DNA from 2 places in the Streptomyces sp. GS7 genome. Region 2 is predicted to be linked to the other one. Evidence: riboswitches for the same ligand, from Rfam matches in the RefSeq annotation. Region 2 holds a riboswitch; the other holds the start of a gene.
The links. A riboswitch is a leader RNA that binds a small molecule or an ion and turns the genes downstream of it on or off. The one in region 2 is predicted to bind glycine.
Positions count from the first base shown of each region.

Region 1 (15,672 bases), 4.2 Mb from region 2:
GTACGAGCCGTCCCCGGTGGTCTCCCAGTCGGCCGCCAGCAGGTCGCCGTGGACCGAGGCGCATTGCTCGACGAAGTATTGCGCCTGGGCCGCGATATTCCCCGGCCACAGGAAGTGGTAGAAACCGACCACGGCGCCCGCCTCGCGTGCCCGGGCGGCCTGTGCCGACTGGTGCGGATTGACGTAGGAGCGGCCTTCGGTGGCCTTGATGAATACGAAGTCCAACCCCTGGGCGGAATAACCGGTGTTGTAGGAGCTGACATCGACACCGTGCAGCATGAGCGACCTCCTGCCGAATCGGATCTGCGAAATGCGAAGCGTCATCTGCGCGAAACGGCAGCGGCCCCCCAGCAGTTCAGCATGTTCACGACCGGAGACGCCAGATCGACGCGCTGAAGTTCCCGGCTGCGCAGGCGAGTTGGTGACGCATGGCACCGGTGGGACGGATGGTGCGGGAGGGGGTGCGGGGCCCGCTCAGAGGCCGGTCGTCGGAACGCCGCCGGCGCCGGGCTCCGGCCGCGCGTCCAGGCGCCGCCGCAGCCGCCGGACCTGTTCGCGCCCCCGGGCCCGGCCCGCCGTGGCGGCCCGGCGCAGCACCCGGCCGCGGCGGGTCGCCCGCAGGTCCCGGAAGAGCAGCTGGTACCGCTCGGCTATCGGCTCGGGGTCGTAGCGGTACGCGCCCGCCAGCGCGGCGGCGCCCATCTCCCGGCGGCGCTCCGGGTCCTCGATCAGGTCGAGCAGCGCGCCGGCCAGCGCCCGTCCGTCGCCGCGCGGCACCAGCACACCGTCCGCGCCGTCGTGGACGATCTCGGCCGGGCCCAGCGGGCAGTCGGTGCTGACGACCGGTACGCCGCAGCGCATCGCCTCGACGAGGGGCATCCCGAACGACTCGGCGTCCGAGGCCGAGGCGACGATCGACGCCTTGGCGAACTCCTCCTCGATCGGCGACCGCGGCCCGGTGAGTTCGGCCCGCCCGGACAGCCCCAGCCCGTCGATGAGGTGCTGCAGCCGGGTGCGTTCGGCGCCGTCGCCGTGGATGCGCAGCCGCCAGTCGGGGTGCTTGACGGAGACCGCGGAGAACGCCTCGATCAGCAGGTCGAAGCGCTTGCCGCGGACCAGCCGGCCGGCCGCCGCGATGATCTTCGAGCTGCCGTCGGACGGCGGCCCGGCGGGCGCCGGGACGATGTCGGGGACCGCCAGGATCCGTACGCCGGGCAGCGGCATCCGCGTGCGGTAGACCGCCGCGTCCGCCTCGGTCGTGGTGACCACCGCGTCCAACGCCCGGTAGTGGTGGGCGAGTTCGGTCCGCAGCTCGGCGCTGTGCGCGTCGTGCCGCAGGTGCTCCTGGGCGATCCGCAGGGCGCGGCGGGGGGCGAAGCGGGCCAGGTAGACGTTGATGCCGGGCCGGGTGCCGATGAGCACGTCGGCGTCGCTGCCGCGCAGGAACTCCGCGGCGCGGACGTCGACCAGCCGGCTGTAGTGGTGGTGCCGCTTCTCGGCGAGCGGGAAGTCCACCGCGGGCTCGCCGAACAGCGGATGCGCCATGTCGTCGCTGCCCACCCGGGCGTCCACCAGGGGAATCAGCCGTACCCGGGGGTCCACCGCGAACCGCGGGACCTCGCGGTGCCGCAGCATCGACACGATCTCGACGTCGTGCCGGTCGGCGAGCGCGGCGGCGAGGTTCAGGGTGGTGCGGATGGTGCCGCCGATGGCGTACGCGTCGTGCAGCAGGAGGGTCACCTTCAGGCGGCCCCGGCGCCCGGCCCGGCCCGTACGGCCGGTGCGATCCGCACGGCCCGTGCCGTCCGTGCGCCCTGCGTCATCCGTGCTCTTCATGCGGTGCATATGGTGCTCTTCACGCGGTGTCGGCCCGGTGTGTCCGGGGGTGCCGGCCTGCTGCGGCCGGCCGGGACCCGGGGCGGTGTCGTCCGCCCCCGCCGGCCCGTCCGGCACCGGTCACCGTCCCGGGACGGGGTAAGCCGAGGACGTGCGCCGGGTGAGAGCCCGGTAAGAAACCCACCGGCCGCAGACCCCCCGGACCGGTCTTGGCAGACTTGCCGGGTGACCCATTCCGTACTGCTCGCCGAGGACGACCGCCCCATCCGCACCGCGCTGGAGCGCGCCCTGACCCTGGAGGGGTACCGGGTCACCGCCGTCGCCGACGGGATCCAGGCGCTGGCCACCGCCCACCGCGAGCGGCCCGACGTGATCCTGCTGGACGTGATGATGCCGGGGATCGACGGGCTCCAGGTGTGCCAGGTGCTGCGCGCCGAAGAGGACCGCACCCCGATCCTGATGCTCACCGCACGGGTCGGGACCGCGGACCGGATCGCCGGCCTGGACGCCGGGGCCGACGACTACGTGGTCAAGCCCTTCGAGGTCGAGGAGGTGTTCGCCCGGCTGCGGGCGCTGCTGCGGCGGACCACGGCCGGGCCGGCGGCTTCGGGGGACCGCGGGGCCGGGTCCGCCGAGGCCGGGGAGGCGTACGACGCCAGGGCGGCGGGCAGCGGTGTCGTCGAGGCGGCCGACCTGCGGATCGACGGTCCCTCGCGGCGGGCCTGGCGCGGGGAGCGGGAACTGGAGCTGACCCGGACCGAGTTCGAGCTGCTGGAGCTGCTGGCCCGCAACGCCGGGATCGTCCTGGACCACGCGACGATCTACGACCGCATCTGGGGCTATGACTTCGGTCCCGGCTCGAAGAACCTCGCGGTGTACGTCGGCTATCTGCGGCGCAAGGTCGACGTACCGGGCAGCCGGCCGCTGATCCACACCGTGCGCGGCGTCGGCTACGTCCTGCGGGAGGACTGAGTGCCCCCGTCCCGCGGCCCGCGGTGGTCCGGCCTGCGGCGGCTCGCCGCCCGGCCGGCCACCCGCCTGTGGGGCTGCCGGCCGGTCGCCTGGCTGCGCACCCGCAAGCCCGCCAGCCTGCGCACCTCGTTCGCGCTGGCCTTCGCCGCCGGGGCCGCGGGGGTGACCGTCCTGGTCGGGTTCCTCGGCTACGACGCGGCGGCCCGGCTGGTGCGGATGGACGAGAGGTCCGTGTTCTCCGAGGTCGTACGGGATCTGCGGTCCCAGGTGCGGGAGCGGCCGTACACGCCCGCCGACTACGCCGTCGCCGACCGCGGCCACGACGGGCCGCGCGAGGACCTGACCCGGCCGGCCCGGACGGACGTGCAGATCCTGGGCGCCGGCGGGCGGGTCGTCGAACCGGGCCACCCCGCACTCCCGGCCGGGGACGCCGAGCGGAACATCGCCGCCCACCGTGAGGCGGGCCGCTACGTACAGGGCGAGGCGCAGCTCGACGGCCACGCCTACCACCTCGCCACCGTGGCGCTCGGCGACGGGCGCGGCGCCGTCCAGGTCGCCCGCACGGTCAGCGGGACCGAGGACCTGCTCGCCGCGCTCCAGAAGCGCACCGTGCTGCTGGCGGCCGGCGTCATCGCCCTGGCCGGCGCCGTCGGCTGGTGGCTGGCCCGCCGGATCACCGGCCGGCTGGTCCGGCTGACGTCGGTCGCCGAGCGCGTCGCGGAGCACGGGCCGGCGGACGTCCAGGTACCGGTCGCCGGGCGCGACGAGGTGGCCCGGCTCGGGCGGGCCTTCGACGACATGCTCGGGCGGCTGACCAGCGCGGTGCAGGACCAGCAGCGGCTCGTCCAGGACGCGGGCCACGAACTGCGCACCCCGCTGACCTCGCTCCGTACGAACATCTCGCTGCTCCGGCGCTTCGACGAGCTGCCGCCGGACGCCCGCGGAGAACTGCTCGCCGACCTGGCGGGCGAGGCCCGCGAACTGACCGACCTGGTCAACGAGTTGGTGGACCTGGCGGCCGGACAGCGTGACGACTCCCCGCTGTCGGACGTGCGGCTGGCCGAGGTCGCGGACCGCGCCGCCGCCTCCGCCCGCCGCCGCACCGGCCGCGAGATCACCGTGCGCACCAGCCGCCCGGCGGTCGTCGCGGGCCGGCCGGCCGCGCTGCACCGCGCGCTCGGCAACCTCCTGGAGAACGCCGCCAAGTTCGACGCCGACGGCACCGAGCCCATCGAGGTCGTCGTCACCGGCGCCCGCGTCGAGGTCCTCGACCGCGGTCCGGGCATCGCCGAGGCCGACCTCGCCCGGGTCTTCGACCGCTTCTACCGCGCCCCGGCCGCTCGCGGCCTCCCCGGCTCGGGCCTGGGCCTCGCGATCGTCCGGGAGATCGCGGCGGCCCACGGCGGGCAGGTCTTCGCGACCGTGCGCCCCGGCGGCGGGGCCGGCATCGGCTTCACGGTGGGCGGCGGGGAGCCGGGTGCGGAACAGCGCCGCCCGGCCGCCCCGGCCCGCGGTGCCTCGGGCCCCTGTCTCAGCCCCTGCCCCGGTCCCCGTGGTGCTCGCCCTGGGCCGACTCCACCGTCTGGTGCAGATCTGCCGCCGCCTCCACCGCGGCGGCCGCGGAGAAGGTGATACAGGCCAGCAGCGCGGCGGCTATCAGCCGGCGGCCGTGCAGGCCGGGGTGGCGGCGGGGGTGGTCGGCCGGGTGGTCGGGGGTCAGCAGCGCGGCGACCCGGCGCGGGACCGGACCGGTGGTGGCGGCGAGCGCGGTGCTCGGGCGGGGGAGCGCCGTGGCGTGCGCGCGGGCGGCCAGCGCGGCGCGGCCGATGGCGCGGGCGGTGACCCGGCGGTCGCCCACCCGGGAGGCGGCCGATTCGTCGGCCCAGCGCTCCAGGGCGTACGCCAGCGAGGGCCGCAACCCGCGAAGCAGCGGATGGCAGGCCGAGGCCAGCGCGACCGTCAGCAGGAAGAGGTGGTGGCGGCCGGTGAGGTGGGCCCGCTCGTGGGCGAACAGGGCCTCCCGCTCGGCCGGCGGCAGCGCCCGCAGCATCCCGGCGGTGACCACGACGCGGTCCGGCCGGCCGGGCAGCGCGAAGGCGTCGGGCGCGGCATCGGGCAGGACGCACAGATCGCCGGCGAGGGAGTGCGCGTCGGCGGTGCGCCGGGCGGCGCGCAGCTCGGCGCGGTGGCGCAGCGCGCGGCGGATGACGGCGATCGCGCAGCAGGTCAGCAGCGCGCCGGCCACCGAGGCGGCCGGCACGGTCACGTCCGCGTCGCCGCCCAGCAGCGACAGCGAGAGATGGCCGAAGGCGGCGACCGGCGGCAGCCACAGCGCCCCGGCGGCCAGCAGCAGGCCGAGCGCGGCGGTCGTGCAGGCGGCCAGGGCGGCGGCGCAGCCGGTGAGCAGCCAGGCCGCGGCGCGCGGCGGCAGCGACTCGGCGAGCCGGCGGGCGGCCGGCACCGCGAGCAGCGGCATCAGCAGCGGGATCCAGACGGCGAAGATCATGGCGCGGCCCCGGGCAGCGGGCCGCCGGCGCCGTCGGCCTCGGCGTCGTCCAGCAGCGAGCGCAGCAGCTGCTCGTCCTCGGTGGTCAGCTCCGAGACGAAGCGGGCGAGCGCGGTGCCGCGGTCGTCCTGCTTGTCGAGCTCGCTGCGCATCCGCCGGGCGGTCAGTCCCGCGGAGTCGTGTATCGGCGAGTAGGCGAAGCCGCGGCCCGCCCGGGTGCGGGACACCGCCCCCTTGTCGTGCAGCCGGGTGAGGATGGTGGTGACGGTCGTACGGGCGAGCCGGCCGCCCACCGCGCTCTGCACCTCGGCGGGGCTCAGCGGGCCCTCGGCCGCCCAGAGCGCCGCCAGCACGCCCGCCTCCAGCTCACCGGCCGGGCGCCGCTGCACGGGTGATGTCTCCGACATGGAACGCCCTCCACCTTTCCGTCGTCTACAGTTCTGTAGACCGTCTACGGGGCTGTAGACGGTGGGGTCGGCCGCTCGGCAGGCCCGGAACCCATTATGGGAGGGGCCACCGACATGGCCGTAGCCGCCGCAGATCTCCACCTGGGTGCGGTCACCCAGGCGGTCAACATCCTCGACGCCGGCTCACTGCTCGCCGCCTTCGGCGCCCTCGGAGTCGCCGTCGTCCTCTTCGCCGAGACCGGGCTGCTGGTCGGCTTCCTCCTGCCCGGCGACTCGCTGCTGTTCACCGCGGGACTGCTGTGCGCCCCGGGCGTCGGCGGCGCCGTCCACCTCTCGCTGCCCCAGGTCCTGGTGTCCGCCGTCGTCGGCACGCTCGCCGGATCCCAGACCGGCTTCTGGATCGGCAGGCGCGGCGGCGGCGCGCTGCTGGCCCGCGGCCGTTCCCGCAAGCTCCAGGACGGCGCCGCCCGGGCCGAGGAATACCTGGAGCGCTACGGCCACGCCAAGGCGATCATCCTGGCCCGCTTCGTGCCCGTCGTCCGCACCGTGCTCAACCCGCTGGCCGGCGCCCTGAACGTGCCCACCCGCACCTTCACCCTCTGGCAGATCACCGGCGGCCTGGTCTGGACGTTCGCCCTCACCCTCGCCGGATACGCCCTGGGCTCGTCCGTCCCCAACGTCGACCGGTACCTTCTCCCGGTCGTCGGCCTCGTCGTGATCGCCTCGCTGACCCCGCTCGCCCTCGAAGTGCTGCGTTCCCGCAAGCGGCGTCCGGGCGCCGAACAGGGCACCGAACCGGTCGCCGAATCCGGCACCGCGCCTCCGGCACACTGAAGGACCCGGCACACTTGCTGAAGCACGCGGCCGGCCCCGGCTTCCCGAAGGCCGTCCCGTCCCCAGCCCACGCACCACGTAGCGACCCGCCAAGGAGAAACCCCAGTGACCGACCTCGCCTTCGGCGGAGCCTCGATCGACGGCGGCCTGTACACCTCTGTGACCGGCTTCGCCCAGGAGATGCCGCACTTCCTGAACGTCCTGGTCTCCGTCTGGACCGACTTCGGCCTCGGGATCTTCGCGGTCCTGATGCTCGTCGGCTGGTGGCGGGCCCGCCAGCGGCTCGGCGGCAGCTCCCGCCGCCGGCTCGACCCCGGTGAGATGCGGCACACCGCCCCCGTCGCCATGGCGAGGGCACTGGCCGTCCCCGTGATCGTGGTCCTCGCCTACGTGGCCAACGACGTGGTCAAGGCGTTCTTCCACGAACAGCGCCCCTGCCAGACCATCCACACCGTCACCGTCGAGGCGTGCCCCCCGCTGGGTGACTGGTCCTTCCCCAGCAACCACTCGGCCATCGCCGCCTCCGCCGCGGTGGCCCTGATCCTCCTGGACCGCCGGCTCGGCTGGATCGCCGTCCCGGCAGCCCTCCTGATGGGCGCCTCGCGCGTCTGGGTCGGTGCCCACTACCCGCACGACGTCCTTGTCGGACTGATCGTCGGCGCCCTGGTCGCCGCGGTGCTCATGCCGCTCGCCCGGCGCGCCGCCCCGCTCGTCGAACGGCTCCGCGACACCTCGCTGCGCCCCCTGGTGTCCGCCAGGTGACGACGCCGGGGGCGGACCCGGCACCGGGGCCCCGGCCGGGCCCCGGTCCGGAGCGCGCACCGCGCCCCGGACCGGCACCGGCCCGCCCGCTCGCCGTCGCGGCGGCGGCCGCGGCCCTCTTCGCCGCCGCGGCCACCGTCATGGCCGTACGCGACGGAGCCCCGCTCGCCCCCGAACTGGCCGCCCTCCACTGGAGCACGGCCCACCGCGGGGAGCCGCTGCGCTCCCTGGCCCGCGCCCTGACGACGACCGGCACCGGCGTCGTCCCGTACCTGATGGCGGTCCTCGCCGGACTGCTGGCCGGCCGCACCTGGCGCGGCCGGCGCCGCGCGGTGACGTGGGCGGTGGTCGTGCTGGCCGCCGGCCAGGCGATCCGCTACGGCCTGATGGAACTGCTCGCCCGCCCCCGCCCGCCGGTCGCCGACTGGGCCGCCGGGGCAACCGGCTACTCCTTCCCCTCCGGCCACTCCACCACCTCCGTACTGGCCGCCGGCATCCTCGCCTGGGGCGTGCTGCACCGCACCCGCCCCCGCGCCGGCCGCCTCTGGTGCGCCCTGCTCGCCCTCTGGGCCGCCGGCGTCGGCCTCACCCGCGTCTACCTCGGCGTCCACTGGGCCGGCGACGTCCTGGCCGGCTGGCTCCTGGCCACCGCCCTGCTCGCCGCCGCGCTCCTCCTGGAACCGCTGGTCGGCGCCCGCCGGGCCCGGGGCGCGCCGGAAGCTCCCCCCTCCGCTTGTCCATGAATCGCTGACGAACGGCCCAGGTCTTCGCCAAGGCCGCATGGACGCCCGGCACGCCGAGCACCACTGTCCTGGGTACCGGCGACCGGGGAGCGCTCACCGGCACCTGAGCCGATTCACCGTGCACCACCGCGTGACAGGGGGGACAGCAATGGATCATTCGCTTGACGTCCCGACGGCCGGCCGTCCGGCCGCCTGGGGCGATCCCCGCGGCCGCTGCGCCGCCGCCGCGGTCGCCGACCCGACCCCGTGCGAGGGCCCGCGCGACGCCGCCACCATCGTCGCCCGCGACGGCAGAGAGGTCGCCGGCTGCGTCCACCACTGCGCCCGCCTCCTGGCCGGCCTGGACGGCGCCCGCGTCCACCCGTTCGTCCCGTCCGCACAGGCCCTGGACATCTACTCCCGGGCCCGCGAACTCCCGCCCTTCGCCTGGGAGATCGGCAGATAGCCCGGCCCGTGCAGCCGGCCGGACGCCCCCGGACGCCGGCCGGCGCCCCGCCGCCCGGGCGAACTCCTCGCCCCGGAAGGCCGGTTGCCCCGCTCCGTGCGGGACGGTGCCGACCGCCGGGGCCGCGGCGAGGTCGTCAGTCCGTCGACCGAGCGGCCGGCCCCGGAACGGCCGGGTCAGCACTCGATGATGTTCACCGCCAGCCCGCCCCGGGCCGTCTCCTTGTACTTGACGCTCATGTCGGCGCCGGTCTCCTTCATGGTCTTGATGACCTTGTCGAGGGAGACGTGGTGGCGGCCGTCGCCGCGCAGGGCCATGCGGGCGGCGGTTACGGCCTTCACGGCGGCCATGCCGTTGCGTTCGATGCAGGGGATCTGGACGAGGCCGCCGACGGGGTCGCAGGTGAGGCCGAGGTTGTGTTCCATGCCGATCTCGGCGGCGTTCTCGACCTGTTCGGGAGTGCCGCCGAGGACTTCGGCGAGGCCGCCGGCGGCCATGGAGCAGGCGGAGCCGACCTCGCCCTGGCAGCCGACCTCGGCGCCGGAGATGGAGGCGTTCTCCTTGAAGAGCATGCCGATGGCGCCGGCGGCGAGCAGGAAGCGGACGACGCCTTCCTCGTCGGCTCCGGGGACGAAGTTGGTGTAGTAGTGCAGGACGGCGGGGATGATGCCGGCCGCGCCGTTGGTGGGGGCGGTGACGACGCGGCCGCCGGCGGCGTTCTCCTCGTTGACGGCCATGGCGTAGAGGGTGACCCATTCCATGGCGCGGGCGGCGGCATCGCCTTCGGCGCGCAGGGCGCGGGCGGCGTTGGCGGCCCGGCGGCGGACCTTCAGACCACCCGGCAGGATGCCCTCACGGGACATCCCGCGCTCGACGCAGCCCTGCATGACCCGCCAGATCTCCAGCAGGCCGGTGCGGATCTCCTCCTCCGTCCGCCACGCCTTCTCGTTCTCCAGCATCAGGGCGGAGATCGACAGGCCGGTCTGCGAGGAGAGGCGGAGCAGCTCGTCGCCGGTGCGGAAGGGGTGCGTCAGGACGGTGTCGTCGAGCTTGATGCGGTCCTGGCCCACCGCGTCCTCGTCGACGACGAAGCCGCCGCCGACCGAGTAGTAGGTCTTCTCCAGCAGGGGTGCGCCGGCGCCGTCGTAGGCGAACAGCGTCATGCCGTTGGCGTGGTACGGCAGCGAGCGGCGGCGGTGCAGGACGAGCTGGGTGGACTCGTCGAAGGCGATCTCGTGGGCGGTGCCTATCTCGGCGCCGAGGAGGCGCAGGCGGCCGGTGGTGCGGATGCGTGCGACCTCGTCGTCGGCGGTTTCCACGTCGACGGAGCGGGGCGAGTGGCCTTCGAGGCCGAGGAGGACGGCCTTGGGGGTGCCGTGGCCGTGGCCGGTGGCACCGAGGGAGCCGAAGAGCTCGGCGCGTACGGAGACCGTCTGGGCGAGCAGACCGTCCTTCTTGAGCCGGCCGGCGAACATCCGGGCGGCGCGCATGGGGCCCACGGTGTGCGAGCTGGAGGGGCCGATGCCGATGGAGAAGAGGTCGAAGACGGAGATGGCCACGGGGGCGGACTCCTTTGTCTGCTCGTGATGGATGGTGGAGCAAGTCGGGCAGGAGGGGTGTTTCCGTCCCGACTGTCGAGCGTAACCCGCTCGGGTGGTGCTGCCGCCGGACGGTGGGCGTCGGGCGGATGTCGGCGGGAACAACGGAGGAATCCGGGCAGCAGGGCGCGAGCCCGGGGCCGGTGGCCGGCCCCGGGCTCGCCGCCCGCCACGTCCCGGCCCGCGAACGGGCCGGTGCTCACGCCATGAGACGCGTCACAGGGACGGGTAGAGGGGGTACTTCTCGGCGAGCGCCGTGACCCGGGCCTTGAGGGCGTCGCGGTCGTAGGTGGGCTTGAGGGCTTCCGCGATGATGTCGGCGACCTCGCGGAAGTCGTCGGCCTGGAAGCCGCGGGTGGCCAGCGCGGGGGTGCCGATGCGCAGGCCGGAGGTGACCATCGGCGGGCGGGGGTCGTTCGGGATGGCGTTGCGGTTGACGGTGATGCCGACCTCGTGGAGGCGGTCCTCCGCCTGCTGACCGTCGAGCTCGGAGTCGCGCAGGTCGACCAGGACGAGATGGACGTCGGTGCCGCCGGACAGGACCGAGACGCCGTACTCCTTGACGTCGTCCTGGACGAGGCGCTCGGCGAGGATCTTGGCGCCTTCGAGGGTGCGCTGCTGGCGCTCCTTGAACTCCTCGGAGGCGGCCACCTTGAAGGAGACGGCCTTGGCAGCGATGACGTGCTCCAGGGGGCCGCCCTGCTGGCCGGGGAAGACCGCGGAGTTGATCTTCTTGGCGAGTTCGGCGGTGGAGAGGATGACGCCGCCGCGGGGGCCGCCGAGGGTCTTGTGGGTGGTGGTCGTCACGACATGGGCATACGGGACCGGGGACGGGTGCAGGCCCGCGGCGACGAGGCCGGCGAAGTGGGCCATGTCGACCATGAGGTAGGCGCCGACCTCGTCCGCGATGCGGCGGAAGGCGGCGAAGTCGAGCTGGCGCGGGTAGGCGGACCAGCCGGCGACGATGAGCTTGGGGCGGTGCTCCTTGGCGAGGCGCTCGACCTCGTCCATGTCCACGAGGTTGGTCTTCTCGTCGACGTGGTAGGGGACGACGTTGTAGAGCTTGCCGCTGAAGTTGATCTTCATGCCGTGGGTGAGGTGTCCACCGTGGGCGAGGTTGAGGCCCAGGATGGTGTCGCCCGGCTTGATCAGCGCGAACATGGCGGCGGCGTTGGCCTGTGCGCCGGAGTGCGGCTGGACGTTGGCGGCCTCGGCACCGAAGAGGGCCTTGATCCGGTCGATGGCGATCTGCTCGACGACGTCGACGTGCTCGCAGCCGCCGTAGTAGCGGCGGCCGGGGTAGCCCTCGGCGTACTTGTTGGTGAGGACGGAGCCCTGGGCCTCCATGACGGCGACCGGAGCGAAGTTCTCCGAGGCGATCATTTCGAGGGTGGACTGCTGGCGGTGCAGCTCGGCGTCGACGGCGGCGGCGACGTCGGGGTCGAGCTCATGGAGGGAGCTGTTGAGAAGCGACATGAGATCTTCCTGGAGGATCGGGAGGGGTGCGAAGCTCCGGCAGGGGCGGGCTCAGCCGGCGGCGAAGGCGGTGTACTCGTCGGCCGTGAGCAGGTCTTCCGGCTCGCCGCTGACCTTCACCTTGAACAGCCAACCGCCCTCGAACGGGGCGGAGTTCACCAGCGAGGGGTCGGCGGCGACGTCCTCGTTGACCTCCGTGATCTCGCCGTCGACGGGGGAGTAGAGGTCGCTGACCGACTTGGTCGACTCCAGCTCACCGCAGGACTCGCCCGCGGTGACCGTGGCGCCGACCTCCGGGAGCTGCACGAAGACGACGTCGCCGAGCGCGTTCGCCGCGTGCTCGGTGATGCCGACCGTCGAGACGCCGCCCTCGGCGTCCGACAGCCACTCGTGCTCCTTGCTGTAGCGCAGCTGCTGGGGGTTGTCCATGGTTCGATTCTCCTGTACGCGAGGGTGTGGTGGTGACGGGGGTCGCCCCTGGCGAGGCCGGGGGAGGGTCGTGCCGGGAGAGGCGCGGCGGTGCGCCGCTGCCGCTTCCGCGGCCGGTGAACCGTTACTGCGGCGCGGCCGACCGCTACTTCTGCCGCTTGTAGAAGGGCAGCGCGACGACCTCGTACGGCTCATGGCTGCCACGGATGTCCACCCGGACACCCTCGGTGCCCGGCGTGGCGTAGGCCGCGTCGACGTACGCGATGGCGATCGGCCTGCCGAGGGTGGGGGAGGGCGCCCCGGAGGTGACCTCGCCGATGACCGTGCCGTCGGCCGCGACGACCGGGTATCCGGCGCGCGGCACCCGGCGGCCCTCGGCGATCAGGCCGACCAGCTTGCGCGGCGGTGCGGTCTCGGCGCGCTCGGCCGCCGTCGCCAGCGCGGCGCGGCCCACGAAGTCCCCGCCGTTGGTGGTCTTCTCGAACTTCACCACCCGGCCCAGACCGGCGTCGAACGGCGTGGTGGCGGAGGTCAGCTCGTGCCCGTACAGCGGCATACCGGCCTCCAGGCGCAGCGTGTCGCGGCAGGACAGTCCGCAGGGGACCAGGCCCACCGAGGCGCCGGCCTCGGTCAGCGCCTCCCACAGGGCGACCGCGTCCGCCGGCCGGACGAACAGCTCGAAGCCGTCCTCGCCGGTGTAACCGGTACGGGCGATCAGCGCGTCCACGCCGGCGACCTTGCCGGGCAGGCCCGCGTAGTACTTGAGCCCGTCCAGGTCGGCGTCGGTGAGCCCCTTGAGGATGCCGGGGGACTCCGGGCCCTGCACCGCGATCAGCGCGTAGGCGTCGCGGTCGTCGCGGATCGCGGCGTCGAAGCCGCCGGCCCGCTCGGTCAGCGCGTCCAGCACCACCTGGGCGTTGGAGGCGTTGGCGACGACCATGTACTCCTGGTCGGCGAGCCGGTAGACGATCAGGTCGTCGAGGATGCCGCCGTCGGGCGCGCAGATCATGGTGTAGCGGGCACGTCCGGTGGCGACGCCGCCGATGTTGCCGACCAGCGCGTAGTCGAGGAGGTCGGCGGCCCGCGGGCCGCTGACGGTGATCTCGCCCATGTGGGAGAGGTCGAAGAGGCCGGCGCGGGTGCGGACCGCGACATGCTCGTCGCGCTCGCTGCTGTAGCGCAGCGGCATGTCCCAGCCGGCGAAGTCGGTCATGGTCGCGCCGAGCGCGCGATGGGTGGCATCCAACGCGGTGCGGCGGGGGGCTTCAGTCATCGTTCCGGGCTCCCAGGCATGGGTGACAAGACGGTCTCCCCATCTGTCATCGGAACCTGAGAGGTTCACCGGGATCCCGCGAACGGACCCGGTTTGCACCTTGGGTGGAGCCGCGCCTGCAACCGGGCACTGGCTCGCTTTTCAGATCTGCCTCGCCCGCGCGGTATAGGGGCCTGAGAGATTCAAGGGAGGACTTGCTCCTTCGGCGCCCCGCCGTGGTGGCCGGGGACTCTCCCGCGCGGGTTCAAGCGGCCGGTATGGAGTTGGCAGCGCACGAGTGACCAGAGGTGTGCCCGTGGCGGCCACATCATTACACGGGATCGCCGGATAAAGGAGCCCTGGTCGTCGCCCCGTTCCGGTCGGCTCCGCCGGGCCGCCCGCGCGGTTCCGGAACCCGCCGGGTGCGCGGCGCCTCCGGCGGCGGCCGTCGGGCGGCGGCCCGGTGCGCCGTCAGCCCGGCGCCCGCCACCTCGTCGGATCGGGCAATCGCCTTGATGGGCATTACCTTTTCTTGACACTCTGCGGGTGCGGCTCCGGTCCCGAACCGGAGCCGGAACCGGACCGGGAGGGGTGTTCACGGTGCACAGGGGAGCGGCACACGCGGCCACTTCGGGCAGTGCGCCCTCGGCCCCGGTGGACGCAGCCCGGCTCCAGCTCCCGCCCCGGACCCGGCGCCGCCCGCCGTCCGTCCCGCAGTCCGGTCGCCGCCCCCGGACCACCGACCTCCGGGGCGCCCGCCCGGTCCGCCGCACCGCCGAACTCCGTTTCCCGCCCGGGGATCTGGTCGTGGTCTCCGGCCTGCCGGGCAGCGGCAAGAGCACCCTGATGCGGCGCCTGGTGCCGCGGCTGGACGCGCGCGGCGCCGCGGTCCACCGCATCGACTCCCAGGACGCCCGGGAGCGCTGGGAACGCGGCCGGCTGCACCGGGTGCCGTACGGCCTGTACCGCCCGCTGGTCCGCGCGGCGCACTACCTCGCACTGCGCCGGGCGCTGCGCTCCGGCGGCAGCGTGGTGGTGCACGACTGCGGGACGCTGGTGTGGATGCGCCGCTGGATCTCGCGGACGGCCCGGCGCGGCAGCCGGGGGCTGCACCTGGTGCTGCTCGACGTGCCGCCGGAGGTGGCGCCGAGCGGCCGGCGGACCCGCGGGCGCGGGGTGTCCCGGTACGCCTTCGCCCGCCACCGCAAGGCGGTACGGCGGCTGGTGGGCGGCGCGGAGGCGGACCGGCTCCCGGCGGGCTTCCGTTCCGCGGTACTGCTCGACCGCCGGGCGGCCGGCACGCTGGAGGCGGTCGGCTTCGACCGACGGGGGCGGCCGGTGCGCGTACGGCCGCCGCCCTCGCTCCTGTGTGCGGCTCCGGCTGCGGTCGTTGCCGGACCTCCCGCTAGTGTCGTTGGCCAGAAAGCGCGCGGTCGGCAATGGGTGGGTGACATGGACTATCCGGAGAACTATCCGGGGAACTTTCCGGCTCCGGGGGACTTCCCGGACCAGGGGATTCCGCAGCTGGCCTGGCCGGCGAACGAACTCGAAGAGGTGCTGGCCGCATCGGTCGGGCATCCGGAGGCGGGCGGCCGGATCGTCGAGGTGCTGGGCCGCAGCCGGGTGTGGGTGCCGCTGCCCAAGGGCGGTGGCCCGGACAGTGCGGGCTTCGGGGCGGCCGGCCTCGATGTGCCGACCGTGGAGATCGGCGGGGCCGCGTACGTCCCGGTCTTCAGTTCCGAGCAGGAGTTCATGAAGGTCGTCGGGGCGCATATGGGCTTCACCGTCGCGCCCGCCCGGGAGTTCGCCCGCGGGCTGCCGCCGCTGGTGGGCATCGCGGTCAACCCCGACGGCACGGTCGGGGTCCCGCTGCCGCCGCCCGCGGTGGCCGAACTGTGCCGGGCCGGGCGTGCGGAGCAGGCCGGCGGTCTGCCGAGCGGCGCCCGGGTGCGGCTCTTCGAACCGGACTGGCAGGACGAGCCGGTGGACTTCCTCGCCGCGGCCGGACTGGAGTTCTCCGGTGCCGGAATTGTCGTGACTGCCCGGCGCGCCCTGGCAAGTGTCGAGGGCGACACGCCCGCGCTGTTCGTCGGCGTGCAACTCGACGTGCCCGCCGAGCGGCTGCACGACGGCAGCGCCCGCGAGGAGGCGCTGGCGGCCCTGGGACGTGCGCTCGGTGCGGTGCCGGTGCCCTGGCCCGTCCAGCTCGTCCTGCTCGACATCGCCCAGGGGGATCCGGTCGCCGACTGGATGCTGGAGCGCGTGCGGCCCTTCTACGCACGGGACCACTCGTAAGCTGGTTGGATGACGGGCGGGCGCACCCTCACGTGCCCTGCTGACAGAAGGGACGGGACCACGTGAGCGCGGGTGCGCATCAGGGAGCCGCGGCGGCCGGCCAGGTCGAGCAGATGC
Region 1 is NZ_CP047146.1:7,434,819-7,450,490, reverse strand. It holds gene GR130_RS32295 (GH25 family lysozyme) at 1-279, opposite strand, end outside; gene GR130_RS32290 (glycosyltransferase family 4 protein) at 475-1,746, opposite strand; gene GR130_RS32285 (response regulator transcription factor) at 2,062-2,808, shown strand; gene GR130_RS32280 (sensor histidine kinase) at 2,875-4,440, shown strand; gene GR130_RS32275 (M56 family metallopeptidase) at 4,340-5,314, opposite strand; gene GR130_RS32270 (BlaI/MecI/CopY family transcriptional regulator) at 5,311-5,721, opposite strand; gene GR130_RS32265 (DedA family protein) at 5,836-6,555, shown strand; gene GR130_RS32260 (phosphatase PAP2 family protein) at 6,661-7,317, shown strand; gene GR130_RS32255 (phosphatase PAP2 family protein) at 7,314-8,060, shown strand; gene GR130_RS32250 (hypothetical protein) at 8,209-8,505, shown strand; gene GR130_RS32245 (L-serine ammonia-lyase) at 8,682-10,064, opposite strand; gene glyA (serine hydroxymethyltransferase) at 10,320-11,579, opposite strand; gene gcvH (glycine cleavage system protein GcvH) at 11,631-12,008, opposite strand; gene gcvT (glycine cleavage system aminomethyltransferase GcvT) at 12,154-13,281, opposite strand; glycine riboswitch at 13,315-13,432, opposite strand; glycine riboswitch at 13,433-13,528, opposite strand; partial or broken gene GR130_RS41700 (AAA family ATPase) at 13,807-14,424, shown strand; gene GR130_RS32220 (enhanced serine sensitivity protein SseB) at 14,713-15,555, shown strand; gene GR130_RS32215 (enhanced serine sensitivity protein SseB C-terminal domain-containing protein) at 15,618-15,672, shown strand, end outside.
Region 1: it holds a riboswitch for glycine, as region 2 does, so the genes downstream of both, gcvT (glycine cleavage system aminomethyltransferase GcvT) here and gcvP (aminomethyl-transferring glycine dehydrogenase) in region 2, are expected to answer to the same signal.

Region 2 (15,672 bases):
GCCGTCGCCACCGCCGTCGTCCTCGCGGTCGCCGCCGGCTCCGCCGTGGCGCTGCGCACCGATCTGCTCCCCTTCGGAGGAGCGTGCGGCGGCAGCTCCGTGGAGGTCGACGTGGTCGCCTCCCCGGACATCGCCCCGGCGCTGCAGACGGTGGCCAAGAAGGCCCGCGACGACGCGACCCGCACCGATGGCAAATGCCTGGACGTCAGGGTGCGCGCCCGGCCCGCCGACGAGGTCGCCGACTCGCTCGCCCAGCGGCCGGCCAACCCGGAGTTCCAGGTCTGGATACCCGATTCGAGCCTGTGGGCGGCACAGGTCGCCGACGAGGGCGGATCGTCCCTGACCGCCGCCGGCACCATCGCCTCCTCCCCCATCGCGCTGGGCACCGTCCCCTCCGCCGCCAAGGCGCTGGGCTGGCCGGACACGACCTACACCTGGACCGCGCTGACCCGGGCCGCGACCTCCGGATCCGGGCTGCACCTGGGCGTCGCCGACCCCACCCGCAGCGCCACCGGACTCCTGGCGCTGGCCCGTACGGACGCCGCCAACCGCAAGGAGGCGAAGGACGGCGGCAGGGCCGCCGGCCGCACCACCGCCACCGCCAAACTGCTCTACGAGCGGGTCGCGGACGGCGACGGCCGACTGCTCGCCACCCTGCCCCACGACGCCTCCGGCGCCGAGCAGCGCAATCCGCGCCGCAACCAGGCTCTGCTGCTCTCCGAGCAGGCCGCGTACGCCCACAACACCACGGCCGGCGGGCCCGCCCTCGACCTCCTCTACCCCGAGGACGGCGCCGCCGAGCTCGACTACCCGTACACCCTCGTGAACGACCAGGAGCTGACCGCCGACCAGAGCCGCGCCGCCAACCGCTTCCTGACGCTCCTCGACGACACCGACGGCCAGAACACCCTGCGCGGCCACGGCTTCCGGTCCAGCAGCGGCAGCGCCGACCCGAAGCTGGTCGGCGCGGCCGGCGGGCGCGCACCGCAGCCGTACGCCACCGCCACCACCAACCCGCCGTCGGCCGGGGAACTCAAGGCGCTGCTGGGCATGTGGACCACCACGGTGCAGAGCACCCGCGTCACCACGGCCGTGGACGTCCCCGTGTCGACGGCCCTCCCGGACCCGGGCCAGGGCGGCCGGTCCCGGCCGGCCCTCACCAAGGACTCCCGGCCACAGGCGCTGGACACCTTCACACCCGGGGACGAGGTCCGGCGGTGGAAGTTCGCCGCCTGCCTGGACGGCACCAAGGACTACGTGGAGCTGCCACCCACCGGCCGGCTCGGCGAGGGCGGCGAGAACAGCGGCACGCACCGCGACGCACTCGCCACCGCCTTCCGGTCACCGACGCCCGTGCCCCGCGCCACCGGCCCGTACGCCACCGCGCTCGCCGCGTACCGGCAGGCCCGTGCGACGTGAAATCCCGGCCCCGGATCTCCTCCCCACCGGGCCGCGCTCCGGGAGAACCCCATCCGTCGACGGCATCGGCGCCGCCGGCTCCCCGGCGGCCGGCCCGGAGATCCGCACCGACCGCGGCACCGGCGTGAGCCGACACCCTCGTGCACGGCCCCCGCTACACCCCGTCCGGCGCGGCCCGCCGCTGCGCCGGGACGGTGGCCTCGCCGACCGGCCAGGCCACCGGCCAGGTGTGCACCGGCTCCCCGGTGTGCATCAGCTCGCTGTAGCGCCGGGTCATCGCGGCCAGTGCGGCCTCCCGCGCCAGGCCCTGCCGCCGTGCGTGGTGGAAGGCCGCGGCCTGCCAGGACGCGCCGTTCACCCGGCGGACGCAGCGGGCTTCGATGATGCCCAAGTAGTGGTCGCGGTCGGCCGGTTCGACACCCCAGGCGTCCAGCCCGGCCGCCGCCAGCGGCAGCAGTTCCTGCCGTACCAGCCGTACGGCCGGTATCTCGGCGATGCCGCCGGCCCGCCCGGACCGCGGCCAGCGCAGCACGGCGTCGATGCCGTGGCGGCAGGCGGCGTCGAAGTTGCCGGCCGCGGCGGCGAACGGCAGCCGGGTCCACACCGGGCGGGGCTGTTCGGCCAGCGCGCGCACCAGGCCGTAGTAGAAGGCGGTGTTGGCGACGACGTCGGCGACGGTGGGGCCGGCCGGCAGGACCCGGTTCTCGACGCGGAGGTGCGCCACGCCGCCGGCGACGGCGTAGACGGGGCGATTCCATCGATAAATCGTTCCGTTGTGCAACACCAGTTCGGCGAGGGTGGGCACGCCGCCCTCATCGAGGACGCGTAGCGGCTCCTGCGGGCCGCACAGCGGCAGCAGCGGCGGGAAGAACCGGAGGTTCTCCTCGAACAGTTCGTCGACGGACTCGACCCAGCGCTCACCGAACCAGGTCCGGGGGCGCACGCCCTGCGCCTGGAGTTCGGGCGCCCGGGTGTCGGTGGCCTGCTGGAAGACCGGCGGCCTCGACTCGCGCCACAGTTCCCGCCCGAAGAGGAACGGCGAGTTGGCGCCGACCGCGATCTGGACGGCGGCGATCGCCTGAGCCGCGTTCCAGACTGCGGCGAACCGGCCGGGCGTGACCTGGAGGTGCAGCTGGACGGAGGTGCACGCCGCCTCCGGCGCGATCGACGGCGAGCGGGACACCAGCCTCTCGACACCCTCGATGTCGATGGCGAAGTCCTCCCCGCGGGCCGCCCGCATCTGCTCGTTGAGCAGCACATAGCGGTCGTTCGCGGAGAGGCTGGAGGCGGTGAGGTCACTGGCGTGCAAGGTCGGCAGGATGCCGATCATCACGATGCGGGCGGCGAGCTCGCGGGCCTTTCTTTCCGCATAGCCGAGGCCCGTGCGGAGTTCCTCGGCGAGTTGGTCCAGAACACGTCCGGACAATCGGTGCGGGGTGATGTTGACCTCAAGATTGCACTGGGCGAGTTCCGTCTGGAAATCGCCGCTGGCGATGCGTTCCAGCACCTGCGAGTTCAGCATGCGCGGCAGCCCGTCGGCGCCCGCCAGATTCAGCTCGATCTCCAGCCCCATGAGATTCCTGGGTCGATCGAACCGCTTCTCCGCCAGCATCCTGCGCAATCCCGCCAGACAGTCGTGCAACTTTCTTCGATAACGCTCCCGGTCCGCCAGGTCGATCCCGTCCGCGGCGACCTTCTCCCCCATCGAAGGGTCCCTTCTAGAGTGAACGACCCGCTGCCACGGGCTGCTTGGGGCCGCCCCCGGCACCCCGGGGCACGCGCTACGGTCGATGATGCCCCGGCAATCTGATCGATAACGCCTCACGACCATGACGGTACGGTTAGTCTGACGAGTACCGGGCGCCGGGCATTTTCCTCGGGCATATCTCCATGGCCAGCGCCCTCCGCAATTCGCTCGTAAAAAACACCGACGTGATCCGGCCTACCGCATCACCGAGAAATTACGAGGTGGCATCTCCCCGGCCCGACACAAAGCGGCGGAAACCACCCGGAGCAAGGGGCCGGATTCCGCCTTGCCGGAAATCCGCAAGGCGAGTAGCCGAAACACTTCCAGAACATATGTCGTATAAACTTCGCTGGCGAGGCAGAGATGTGGCGCCAGCGTGGCGGTGTTCCCACCGGTACTCCGGCACCGCGGCCGGCCGTGCCGGTCCGCAGCCGCGGTCAGCCCTGCTCTGACCCCGCCCGCAGACAGCGACGTCCGCACTTCCCCGCTCCACCGTGTCTCCGAAGCGAGAGGCGACCCGCCATGCCGCTGCACATCCCGCCTGCCCCTGCGCCCGCCCTGCGCAGCATCCTCACCGCCCTCAGCTCCCCCACCGCCATCCGCGAGGCCCCCACCTCCGCGCTGCGCGCCCATCAGGGACCGCTGAGCCCCGACCACCCGCTGCCCGTGCACGTCTGGGACGACATCAGCCAGGCAGGCCCGCCGCGCACCCGCCTCGCCGGCTGGCGCTTCCTGGTCCGCGGCGGGGAGCGCGCCCTGGCGACCGCCGAGGCCCGGCTCACCGCGGACGGCTGGACGTTCTCGCGCTTCTGCGACGGCCCCTATGTCGGCGCGACCGAACGAGCCCTGCAGCAGGCGGAGTCGCTCGCCGCGCCGTACCAGCCGCGGCTGCTGTCCGTCCCGGAGCTGTACATGCTCACCCTGTGGCTGCACCACGACACCACCGCGGACGGCGCCGACGGCATGCCCGCCCCCGGTGACCTCCTGGTGCCGCTGGCCCCCGCCCCGCCGGGGATCGCCCCGCACCTCCCGCAGCGCCTGGCCGACCTGCTCCCCCGCCTCGCCCGCCGCCTCGCCCCCGCTCCCGCCCCCACCCCGCTGCTCCGCGAGCCGGCCTGACCGCCGCACCCCCCTCGTACGCCCGCGTACGCCCGCACCGCCGCCCGGCGCCCCGTGGCCCTTCCCTGCCGCGGGGCGCACCGCGCTGCCCACCCGCGCGGGCCCGCCCGCCGATACCACTCCCAACCCCCCGGGAGTCGCGCTCATTTGGGAGCAACCGCCCGCACGGGTGATGCGTCAGTATCGAGTGTGTACCGCTGCTGCGAAATCCCTGCGGAAACACCTCCGTAGGGCAAGACTGGGACCGACAGGAAACGGGGGAGCGGCCATGACCACCTCAGCGAGCCGCACGACGTTCACCACACCGCAGCGAAAGACAATTCCCATGTGCCAGCATCAACCGCCATGCCCGTCAGCGGAATCCACCGACCGGGAGGCCGCCCAACTGGTGGCGCACCACCCCGAGCAGGGCTGGAGCCTGCTCTGCAACGGCGTCCTGCTCTTCGAGGACACCGGTGAGCTGCTGCCGAACGGCCAGGTCATCGCCCCGCACCGGCCGCTCGGCTCCGCCCGGGTCACCGCCGCCGCCTGATCCGCGGCCACCCGACACGTACCACGCACGTACAACAGGGCCCCCGGCATCGCGCCGAGGGCCCTTGATGTTGCCGTGGATCAGCCGTCGTACTCGTCCAGCGGGGGGCAGGAGCAGACGAGGTTGCGGTCCCCGAAGGCACCGTCGATCCGGCGCACCGGCGGCCAGTACTTGTCCGCGGCGTCCACCCCGGCAGGGAAGACGGCCTCCTCGCGGCGGTAGGCGTGGCTCCACTCGCCGGTCAGCGCACCCGCGGTGTGCGGGGCGTTGCACAGCGGGTTGTCGTCCTTGTCCCACTCCCCCGAGCCGACCTTGTCGATCTCCGCGCGGATGGCGATCATCGCGTCGCAGAAGCGGTCCAGCTCGCCCAGGTCCTCGCTCTCGGTCGGCTCGATCATCAGTGTGCCGGCCACCGGGAAGGACATCGTCGGGGCGTGGAAGCCGTAGTCGATGAGCCGCTTGGCGACATCGTCGATGCTCACGCCGGTCGCCTTGGTCAGCGGCCGGACGTCGATGATGCACTCGTGCGCGACCAGCCCGCCGGGCCCGGTGTAGAGCACGGGGTAGTGCGGTTCCAGGCGCTTGGCGACGTAGTTGGCGCTGAGGACCGCGACCTGGGTGGCGCGCTTGAGGCCCTCGCCGCCCATCAGCCGGACGTACGCCCAGGAGATCGGCAGGATGCCGGCCGAGCCCCAGGGGGCGGCGGAGATCGGCCCGACACCGGTCTCCGGGCCCGCGGTGGGCTGCAGCGGGTGGTTGGGCAGGTACGGCGCCAGGTGGGCGCGGACGCCGACCGGGCCGACGCCGGGGCCACCGCCGCCGTGCGGGATGCAGAACGTCTTGTGCAGGTTGAGGTGCGAGACGTCGCCGCCGAACTTCCCCGGCTCGGCGAGGCCGACCAGGGCGTTGAGGTTGGCGCCGTCCACGTAGACCTGACCGCCGGCCTCGTGCACCGTGGCGCAGATCTGGGTGATGTGCTCCTCGAACACGCCGTGGGTGGACGGGTAGGTGACCATCAGGACGGCCAGCTCGTCGCGGTGCTTCTCGATCTTGGCGTGCAGGTCGTCGGCGTCGACCTCGCCGTCGTCACCGGTCTTGACGACGACGACCTTCATGCCGGCCATCACGGCGCTGGCCGCGTTGGTGCCGTGCGCCGAGGACGGGATCAGGCAGACGGTGCGCTGCTCGTCGCCGTTGGCGCGGTGGTAGGCGCGGACGGCCAGCAGCCCGGCGAGTTCGCCCTGCGAGCCGGCGTTGGGCTGGATGGACACCTTGTCGTAGCCGGTGACCGTGGCCAGCCGCTCCTCCAGCTCCTGGATGAGCGTGAGGTAGCCCTGCGCCTGGTCGGCCGGCGCGAAGGGGTGCAGCTGCCCGAACTCGGGCCAGGTGACCGGCTCCATCTCGGTCGTGGCGTTCAGCTTCATCGTGCAGGAGCCGAGCGGGATCATGCCGCGGTCCAGCGCGTAGTCCTTGCCGGCCAGCGTCCGCAGGTAGCGCAGCATGGCGGTTTCGGAGCGGTGCTGGTGGAAAACCGGGTGGCCGAGGTAGTCGTCGGTGCGCAGCAGCGGCTCCGGCAGTGTCTCGACGACCGCCGCGTCCAGCCGCTCGATGTCGCCCCGCACCCCGAAGGCGCCCCAGACGCCGGTCAGCTGGGCGCGCCCGGTGGTCTCGTCGCAGGCGATACCGACCAGGTCCGCGTCGACCTGGCGGAGGTTGACCCCCGCCTCACGGGCCGCGGCGACGACCTCGGCGGCACGGCCGGGAACCCGCGCGGTCAGCGTGTCGAAGTACGCGTCGTGGACCAGCTCCACCCCGCCGGCCCGCAGGCCCTCGGCCAGGATGGCCGCGTAGCGGTGGGTGCGCCGGGCGATCGCCCGCAGCCCGTCGGGCCCGTGGTAGACCGCGTACATCCCCGCCATGACGGCGAGCAGCACCTGCGCGGTGCAGATGTTGCTGGTGGCCTTCTCCCGGCGGATGTGCTGCTCACGGGTCTGCAGCGCCAGCCGGTACGCCTTGTTGCCGTCCGCGTCGACGGACACCCCGACCAGCCGGCCGGGCAGGCTGCGGGCGAACTGCTCGCGTACGGCCATGAAGCCGGCGTGCGGGCCGCCGAAGCCCATCGGAACGCCGAAGCGCTGGCTGGTACCGACCGCGATGTCCGCGCCCAGCTCACCCGGCGAGGCCAGCAGGGTCAGGGCCAGCAGGTCGGCGGCGACGGTGACGACCGCCCCCAGCTCGTGGGCCTGCGCGATCACGGCCCGCGGGTCGCGCACCGCGCCGGACGCGCCCGGGTACTGCAGGAGCAGGCCGAAGACCCCGCGCTCGGCGATCTCCGCCGGAATGCCGCCGGACAGGTCCGCCACGACGACCTCGACGCCGGTCGGCTCGGCGCGGGTCCGGATCACGGCGACGGTCTGCGGCAGGCAGTCGGCGTCGACCAGGTAGACGCCCTGCTTGACCTTGCCGACCCGGCGGGAGAGGGCCATCGCCTCGGCGGCGGCGGTGCCCTCGTCCAGGAGGGAGGCACCGGAGGTGGGCAGTCCGGTCAGCTCGGCGACCATCGTCTGGAAGTTCAGCAGCGCCTCCAGCCGACCCTGCGAGATCTCCGGCTGGTAGGGCGTGTACGCCGTGTACCAGGACGGGTTCTCCATCACGTTGCGCAGGATCACCGGCGGGGTGAACGTGCCGTAGTAGCCGAGTCCGATCATGGACGACAGGACCTGGTTGCGGTCGGCCAGACCGCGCAGCTCCTCCAGGACCTCGGCCTCGGTACGGGCGCGCGGCAGGCCCAGCGCCTCCGCGCTCTTGATCACGTCCGGGACGGCGGCGGCGGTCAGCTCGTCCAGCGAACCGAAGCCGACCTGCGCGAGCATCTTGGCCTGCGCCTCGTCATCGGGGCCGATGTGCCGGCGCTCGAAGGGGGTGCCGCGCTCCAGCTCGGTCAAGGAGATGCGATTGGTGGTCATCTGCGGGGGCCTCCTGGTCAATGCGACCTACGAGGGGCACCACGGCGCTGGTGCCCGGACGGCCTCCCCCTCTGTCATCTCAACCTGAGAGCTTCACCGGTCCGCGGGATGCGGCCCGGTTTTCACCGTCGGTGAGGAGGGGTTCCGGCTTGGTGGCTGACCGTGACCCGCCCTGCTTTCCAGAGTGACCTCACCCACGCGGTACGTGTGCCTGAGAGATTCCGGGGAGGATTTGCTCCTTCGGCGCCCTGGTCGCGAACGACAAAGGACTCTCCCGCATGGGTTCTGCGGCCAATCGCCAGCCTACCAGCGCACTGCTGGAACGATCCTTCGAGTGGCCGAGGCATGAAATGTGCCGTTTCGTAGTTGTCACAAGGCAGTTGCGACCAATTGGAGGGACCGTGCAAGCCGATATCGATCCCCGGAGCCTCATCGGCCGCAAAGCGTTCGACCGGAACGGCGCGAAGATAGGCACCATCGACGAGGTGTACCTCGACGATGCGACGGGTGAACCGGAGTGGGCCGCGGTGCGCACCGGCCTCTTCAGCCGCGATGCGTTCGTCCCCCTGGAACCCAGCGAAATGGTCGGCGACAGCCTGCGCATTCCCTATGACCGCAAGCTCATCAAGGATGCCCCGGACTTCGGCGTCGGCCGGCACCTCTCCCCCGAGCAGGAACTCCAGCTCTACCACCACTACCGCCTCGATATCTCCTCCCCGGTCTCGGACTCGCTGTCCTCGGCCGGCGACTCGGACTTCGGGCGGATCGCCGGCGCCGACGACTGATCAAGGTCACCCGGCAGCGGCAGCGGCTCCCCCGGCCGCAGCGCCGGATCGTCGACGGCGAAGGTCCGCACCCGCCCGGGTGCGGACCCCGGCGTCTCGAACCGTACGGTCACCCGCCCCACCCCGCTGCCCTGCACCCACCCGGCGCCGAACTCCTCGTGGACCACGTCCAGCCCCGGATGCCACCGCCGCGGCAGCTCCTCCCCCGGCTCCGGCGCCGCCTCCGCCTCCGACTCGGCAGGCCCGGCGTGCTCCTCCGCCTGCCGCTCCGTGGCGATCTGGGCGAAGAGATCCTCCTGCGTGAAGTCCGCCAGCCCGCTCACCCCCACGCCCAGCAGCCGCACCCCGCCGGTGGTGTCCACCGTCTCCAGCAGCCGCACGGCCGCCTCCCGCACGACCGCGGGGTCGTCGGTGGGCCCGCGCAGCGTCTCGGACCGGGTGAGCGTCGAGAAGTCGTAGTTCCGCACCTTGATCACCACCGTGCGCCCGGACCGCCCGGCGGCCCGCAGCCGCTCCACGCACCGGTCGGCCAACCGCAGCACCTCGTTGCGCACCCGCGTCCGGTCCGTCAGATCGACCTCGAAGGTGTCCTCGACCGACACCGACTTCGCGTCCCGCTCGGCCACCACCGGCCGGTCGTCCTGCCCCAGCGCCATCGCGTACAGCCCCATGCCGTGCGCCCTGCCCAGCAGCCGCACCAGCTCCGCCTCACCGGCCTCCGCGGTCTCCGCGACCGTGTGGATCCCGCCCCGGCGCAGCGCCTCGGCCGTGGCCGGCCCGACCCCCGGCAGCGTGCGCACCGGCATCGGCCCCAGCAGCTCCCGCTCCGTGCCGGGCTCGATCACCACCAGGCCGTCCGGCTTCGCCTGCTCGGACGCGATCTTGGCGAGCATCTTGGCGCCCGCCAGCCCCACCGACCCCGTCAGCCCCGTGGCCGCCCGGATGTCCCGCCGCAGCTGCGCCCCCACCGCCCGTACCGCGGCCGTCTCCGGCGCGACCCCACCCGCCTCCAGGTCCACGAACGCCTCGTCCAGGCTCAGCGGCTCCACCAGCGGCGACAGCGCCCGCAGCAGCTCCATGACCGTTTCACTCACCTGGCGGTACAGGGTGAATCGCGGGCTGAGATAGGCGGCGTTGGGGCACAGCCGGCGTGCCTGCGCCGTCGGCATCGCCGAGCGCACCCCGAAGACCCGGGCCTCGTACGACGCCGTCGCCACCACCCCGCGCGGCCCGATCCCGCCGACGACCACGGGCTTTCCCCGCAGGCTCGGCTTGGCCGCCTGCTCGGCGGAGGCATAGAACGCATCCATGTCCAGATGCAGGATCGTCGGCGCACGTCTCACACCACCGATGCTGCCGCACACCACTGACAATCGGCCCGACCCGGGCCCGGGACCCCGTACGCGCCGTCAGCCGGCCCGGTTGCGCCGCCGCGCCAGCTCGTCGTGCGGGTTCTTCCCGACCAGCGTCTCGCCGGTGTCCACACGCTCTCCGTGGAGCTGTGACAGCGCGCCCTCCACGTCCCGCCACACCACGCCGACCGCGATGCCGAAGACCCCCTGGCCTCCCTGCAGAAGATCGACGACCTGATCGGGCGAGGTGCACTCGTAGACCGTCGCGCCATCGCTCATCAGCGTCATCCGCGTCAGATCCGCCAGCCCCCGCGAACGCAGGTGCTGCACCGCGGTGCGGATGTTCTGGAGCGAGACCCCGGTGTCCAGCAGCCGCTTGACGATCTTCAGGACGACGACGTCCCGGAAGCTGTAGAGCCGCTGCGTGCCGGACCCGTACGCGGGCCGGATGCTGGGCTCCACCAGACCGGTCCGCGCCCAGTAGTCGAGCTGCCGATACGTGATGCCCGCCGCCGCACATGCGGTCGGTCCGCGGTAGCCGATGTTCTCCGGCTCGCGGTCCCCCGACATCGCGGCGGCCTGTACGGGACCGCGGTTCGCTGCCGCGCCCGAGTGGAGCGGCAACGCCCCTTCCGCCGCCGTACCGTCGCCGGTGATTGCCACGCCGCCCTCCGTCCTCCACGTCCCGGACGGGACCTGCCCTATCGACGGTATGCAGTCACCCGGGGTGCGTCAACGATCGCCGCGCTCGCCACGCCGAGTGATAATCACCCTACGAGTGGTTTCTCGTGACTTGCCACGGGGAAAGGATTGCAGGTTGGCCGGAAACAGGCGTTCGGCTGGCCGAGTCACTGGTTACTGGTGCCGAAGTCCTCGGGCGAGATCTGGTCGAGGAACTCGCGGAACTTCTCCACCTCGTCCTCCTGCTCGTCCGGAATCGCGATCCCCGCGTCGTCCAGCACACCGTCGGTACCGAAGATCGGTGTTCCCGTGCGCAGCGCCAGCGCTATGGCATCGGACGGCCGGGCACTGACCTCGACGCCGCTGGCGAAGACCAGCTCGGCGTAGAAGACCCCTTCGCGCAGATCCGTGATGCGGACCTGCGTCAGCTCCTGGCCCACCGCTTCGAGCACGTCCTTGAAAAGGTCGTGCGTCAGCGGCCGGGCAGGGACCATGCCCTGCTGGGCGAAGGCGATGGCGGTGGCTTCCCCTGGCCCGATCCAAATGGGCAAGTAACGGTCGCCTCCCACCTCCCGCAGGAGCACGATCGGTTGGCTGGAAGGCATTTCCACCCGGACACCCACGACGTCGAGCTCGTTCACACAGCAACCCTAGGACGTGCCCGGCAGGTTTGGGTAGTCGGGCAGTCGTTTGCTCACGGCAGACGGACCCGCAGAGCACTCTGCACCAGCGCCGCGTGAAGCCGTACGGACAGCGTGGCCAGCTCTCTGACGGTGGCCTCGGCATGCGCCCGGGTCTGAGGGTTGCGGTGCCGCCGAAGGGGTGCAACGACCTGCTCGACCAGACCGGCCTCGCGCTCGGCCGCCGCCTTCACGGCACGCAGATGCCGCGGCTCCAGACCGAAGCGGCCCAGCTCCGCGACCAGTTTGGCGACGGCGACGGTCTCGATGTCGTATCCGCCGTCCTCATGCGCGACGATGAGTCCGTACGACTCCCAGTCGGCGAGCGCCGCCTCGTCCACGTCGGCGGCGGTCAGCAGCTCCGCCCGGCCGATCCGGGCCGCCGGCGGGCCCTCCTCGTCCGGGTCGGACACGCCCTCGGCCAGGTCCCGGGACGGCGCCGGAGCCGGGAGCGGCACCTGCTCGCCCCGCTCCAGGGCATCCAGATGCTCCCGGATGACCTTGAGCGGCAGATAGTGGTCCCGCTGCATGCGCAGCACGTTCGCCAGGCGCTCGACGTCGGCCGCCGTGAATTTGCGGTACCCGGAAGGCGTGCGCTTCGGCTCGACGAGCCCCTCGGCCTCCAAGAAGCGGATCTTGGAGATCGTGACCTCGGGGAACTCCTCGCGCAGCGCGTTGAGCACCGTGCCGATGCTCATCGGCTTGCGGTCCGAGGAGGCGGTGCCGGCGGAACCGGCACCGCCTGCCGGTGTATGGCGCATATGCCTTCCCTGGCGGTCAGATACCGACGCCCCGCTGGCTCGCGTAGAAGACCAGGCGGTACTTGCCGATCTGCACCTCGTCGCCGTTGGCGAGGACGACCGAGTCGATCCGCTCACGGTTGACGTAGGTGCCGTTCAGGCTGCCCACGTCGGTGACCGTGAAGCGGCCGTCCGGGCCGCGGCGGAACTCCACGTGGCTGCGGGAGACCGTCACGTCGTCGAGGAAGATGTCGCCCTGCGGATGCCGGCCCGCCGTCGTCAGCTCGCCGTCCAGCAGGAAGCGGCTGCCGGAGTTCGGCCCCCGGCGGACGACCAGCAGCGCCGAACCCAGCGGAAGGGCGTCGACGGCCGCCTGCGCCTCAGGGGACAGCGACGGCGTCAGATTCTGCCCCGTCGCCTCCGCGTCGTACGCCTCGATCCCCGAGATGGAGATCGTCGAGGTCGTCTCGGAGGCGCGCTCGGGCTGTGCGCCCGGACGCAGCGGCGCACCGCAGTTGGAGCAGAACCGGCTCGCCTCGGCGTTCCGGTGCCCACACCTCGTACAAACCGGCAAGGCCAACCCTCCACCCGTGCGTGAGGTTGATGGTTCCTGGGAACCTATGCGGCCGGACCCGGAGGGGTCAACAGAACCCGCGCCGTGCCCCCCGGACGGACCGCCGACCTCGTCACGGAAGAGCGGACGGTCCTCGGCCGCGCCGCTCTCCTCGGGCTGGCGCGTCGCGCGATGCCGCGCGGAGCCGCTGCCACCCTCCTGGCGGGCGCTCTTGCCGAACAGCTTTGCAAACAACTTCACGGGCGATTCCCCTTGTACGAAACAGACCCGCCCGTGGGGCAGGACGAACCCTCGATGCACACACCGGCCGATCCGGACATCCTGTGAACGTCCGTGGCCTTCAGACAGTTTCCCTCACACACCACACGCACGGTGCGTCGACCCCCCGCTACGTCATGCCCTCCCCGGGCCATCACCATACGTAGATGCCTCACTGCGATGACGACCGAGCGTAGTCAGGCCGCTTCGCCTCCCGCAAGGCGTCCACAACGATCTTCTCCTCACGGGTCACAGACACCTTGGCCTGCTCCTTTTCCAGTGTCTGGACCACTCCGCCAGGGATGTTCAGCGCCGGCTCCAGGTCCTCCGGCTTTCCGATGACCTTGAATCGGTACGGCTGCGTGACGCGCTTTCCGTCGACCTCCACCCCGCCCCGGAGGTCCGAGAAGTAGGTGTTCGCGACGACCCGCACGCCATTGACCTGGATGGCCTCGGCTCCGGCCGCCCGCAGCTCCTGGATGGTGTCGAGCAGCTTGTCCGCCTCCACGGAGTGGTGCGGATCGTCGATGGTCAGGTTGATGCCGGGGCCCTGCGTCGCGACGGTCCCGGCCAGCACGCCCAGCTGCGCTTCCTTCTCCACGGTCTGCTTACGGGCCTCCTCGGCCTGGTCCGAACTGTTCTCCAGTTCGGTCTTCTGCCCTTCCAGGCGCCGCTGCTCATCCGTCAACCGCTGGGAGCGGTTGTCCAGTTCGTCCAGGATGCGTACCAAATCCTCTTGGCGCGCGCCCCGCAGCGCACTGCTGTCACTCGTGGAACGTACCTGAATCGCGAGGCCGAGACCCAGAATGAACAGGAGCAACGCAACGATCAGTTGAGCCCGGGTCAGCCGCGGCGGCCACAGACCGGCCACGAGACGCTGCCGGCCGGTCAGCGGCTCCGACGGATTCCCCTCGTCCGCCGCGGCGCCAGAGGCGCCCTCATCCGCCCGTTTGGCGCCACTCTGCCCCGCCTCGTCCGATTCCTCGTCGGAGCCCCGGTGTTCGGCACCCGCACCCGCCTCCCCCGTGGGCGTGCGGGGGCTCTCCGGCGGCATCGGGCGCCGGTCGGCGGGACCGCGCTCCGGACCGGCCTTGCGCTCGGGATACGGCTCGGACTTCTTCTCCGGCTCCGGCGTCTCCTCCGTACCCATCCGCCTCACGCCCTGAAGACGTGCCGGCGGATCGCGGCGGCGTTGGAGAAGATCCGGATACCCAGCACGACCACGACACCGGTGGAGAGTTGGGCACCGACGCCCAGCTTGTCGCCGAGGAAGACGATCAGCGCCGCGACCACCACGTTGGACAGGAAGGAGACGACGAAGACCTTGTCGTCGAAGATGCCGTCCAGCATCGCGCGCAGACCGCCGAACACGGCGTCCAGCGCTGCCACGACGGCGATCGGCAAGTAGGGCTCGACCACCGTCGGCACCACAGGTCGAACCACGAGTCCGACCACGACTCCCACGATGAGGCCCAGTACGGCGATCACGATGTGCCCTTCCCTGTGTCGGCGCCGTCCGCCTTCGCGGCACCGGCCTGCGGCTTAGCTGTACGTACGGTCAAACTGGGCGCGGGCGGCAGCGTGACCTGGCTCTCGGCGGAAATCTTGGTGCGTACGCCGTAGTTCTCCTGCAGCACATGCAGATACTGGCCGTCGGCACTCTCCTGGAACGCGGTGCTGAGCCGCTGCCCGTCCCCCACCGCCAGCACCGTATACGGCGGCACCAGTGGCTTGTTGTCGACCAGTATGGCGTCTCCCGCGGCCCTGATCGCCGAGAGTGACGTAAGCCGCTGCCCATTGACAGCGATGGCCTCCGCACCCGACTGCCAGAGCCCGTTGACGACCCGCTGCAGATCGCGGTCCCGCACCCGCCCGGTGTCCGAGAAGTCGCTGCTCTCGCGCGGCCCGCCGGCACTGCTCTCCGCGCCCTTGGCATCGTCCACGACGAGCTTCACCCCCGGCCCGGTGACCTGCGTCGAACCCGCCAGCAGCGCCAGCAGTTCAGCCTTGTCACCACCGTGCTTCTTCAGCGCCTCACGCTGCATCCGGTCGACGGCGTCCCGCGTCGCGTCGACCCGCTGCTGCTGTGTGTCGGCCTCGGCGGTGCCCTTCTGGATGCGGTGGATCAGCTCCTCGCGCTCCTTGGCGAGGGTCGGCGCCGACACCCGCGCCTGCGCCGCCCCCACCGTCACCACCAGTGCCGCCAAAACCAGCCCGGCTGCCAGGCCCAACTTCGCCCGCAGCGTGCGCGGCAGACCGCGCACGCCGGCCTCGGACCTGCGCGCGGCGGCCTCCGCGTATCCGTCGTCGAGGCTGTGATCCATCACGTTGGTCAGCAGCGACATGGACGCATCGGGACGCGCGGCCGGTCTCCGGGTGTTGCTCCGATCGGGGCGCTGCTGCGACATGCCGCACATCGTCGCATGTCGGCGGCGCGGTCTCCCAATGGCCCCACCGGCGTGCCGGAGCAACGGCACGCCGGTGGGATCGGGTCAGCGACCCGCGCTGTCCACCACGGCCGACCACTCGTCCAGCAACTGCTGCGCCGAGGCGTCGTCCGGCCCTTCCGCCCACAGATGCGTGACCGCCTCGGCCGGGTCGGGCAGCACCAGCACCCACCGCCCGTCGGCCTCCACGACCCGCACACCGTCGGTGGTGTCCACGTCCCGGTCGCCGGCCGCCTCCACGACATGCCGCATGACCAGCCCCTTGACCGCCCACGGCGTCGCCAGATCGCGACGCTGGACGTGCGCCCGCGGGATCCGCGCGTCGATCTGGCTGAGCGTGAGCTGCGTACGGGCCACCAGGCCGATCAGCCG
Region 2 is NZ_CP047146.1:3,282,820-3,298,491, reverse strand. It holds gene GR130_RS14325 (substrate-binding and VWA domain-containing protein) at 1-1,419, shown strand, start outside; gene GR130_RS14320 (glutamate-cysteine ligase family protein) at 1,574-3,124, opposite strand; gene GR130_RS14315 (hypothetical protein) at 3,689-4,285, shown strand; gene GR130_RS14310 (DUF5999 family protein) at 4,611-4,817, shown strand; gene gcvP (aminomethyl-transferring glycine dehydrogenase) at 4,898-7,783, opposite strand; glycine riboswitch at 7,973-8,070, opposite strand; gene GR130_RS14300 (PRC-barrel domain-containing protein) at 8,173-8,568, shown strand; gene GR130_RS14295 (DNA polymerase IV) at 8,478-9,911, opposite strand; gene GR130_RS14290 (MerR family transcriptional regulator) at 9,978-10,583, opposite strand; gene GR130_RS14285 (bifunctional nuclease family protein) at 10,769-11,242, opposite strand; gene ftsR (transcriptional regulator FtsR) at 11,296-12,042, opposite strand; gene GR130_RS14275 (FHA domain-containing protein) at 12,059-12,895, opposite strand; gene GR130_RS14270 (DUF881 domain-containing protein) at 13,026-14,003, opposite strand; gene GR130_RS14265 (small basic family protein) at 14,009-14,341, opposite strand; gene GR130_RS14260 (DUF881 domain-containing protein) at 14,338-15,261, opposite strand; gene GR130_RS14255 (mannose-1-phosphate guanyltransferase) at 15,346-15,672, opposite strand, start outside.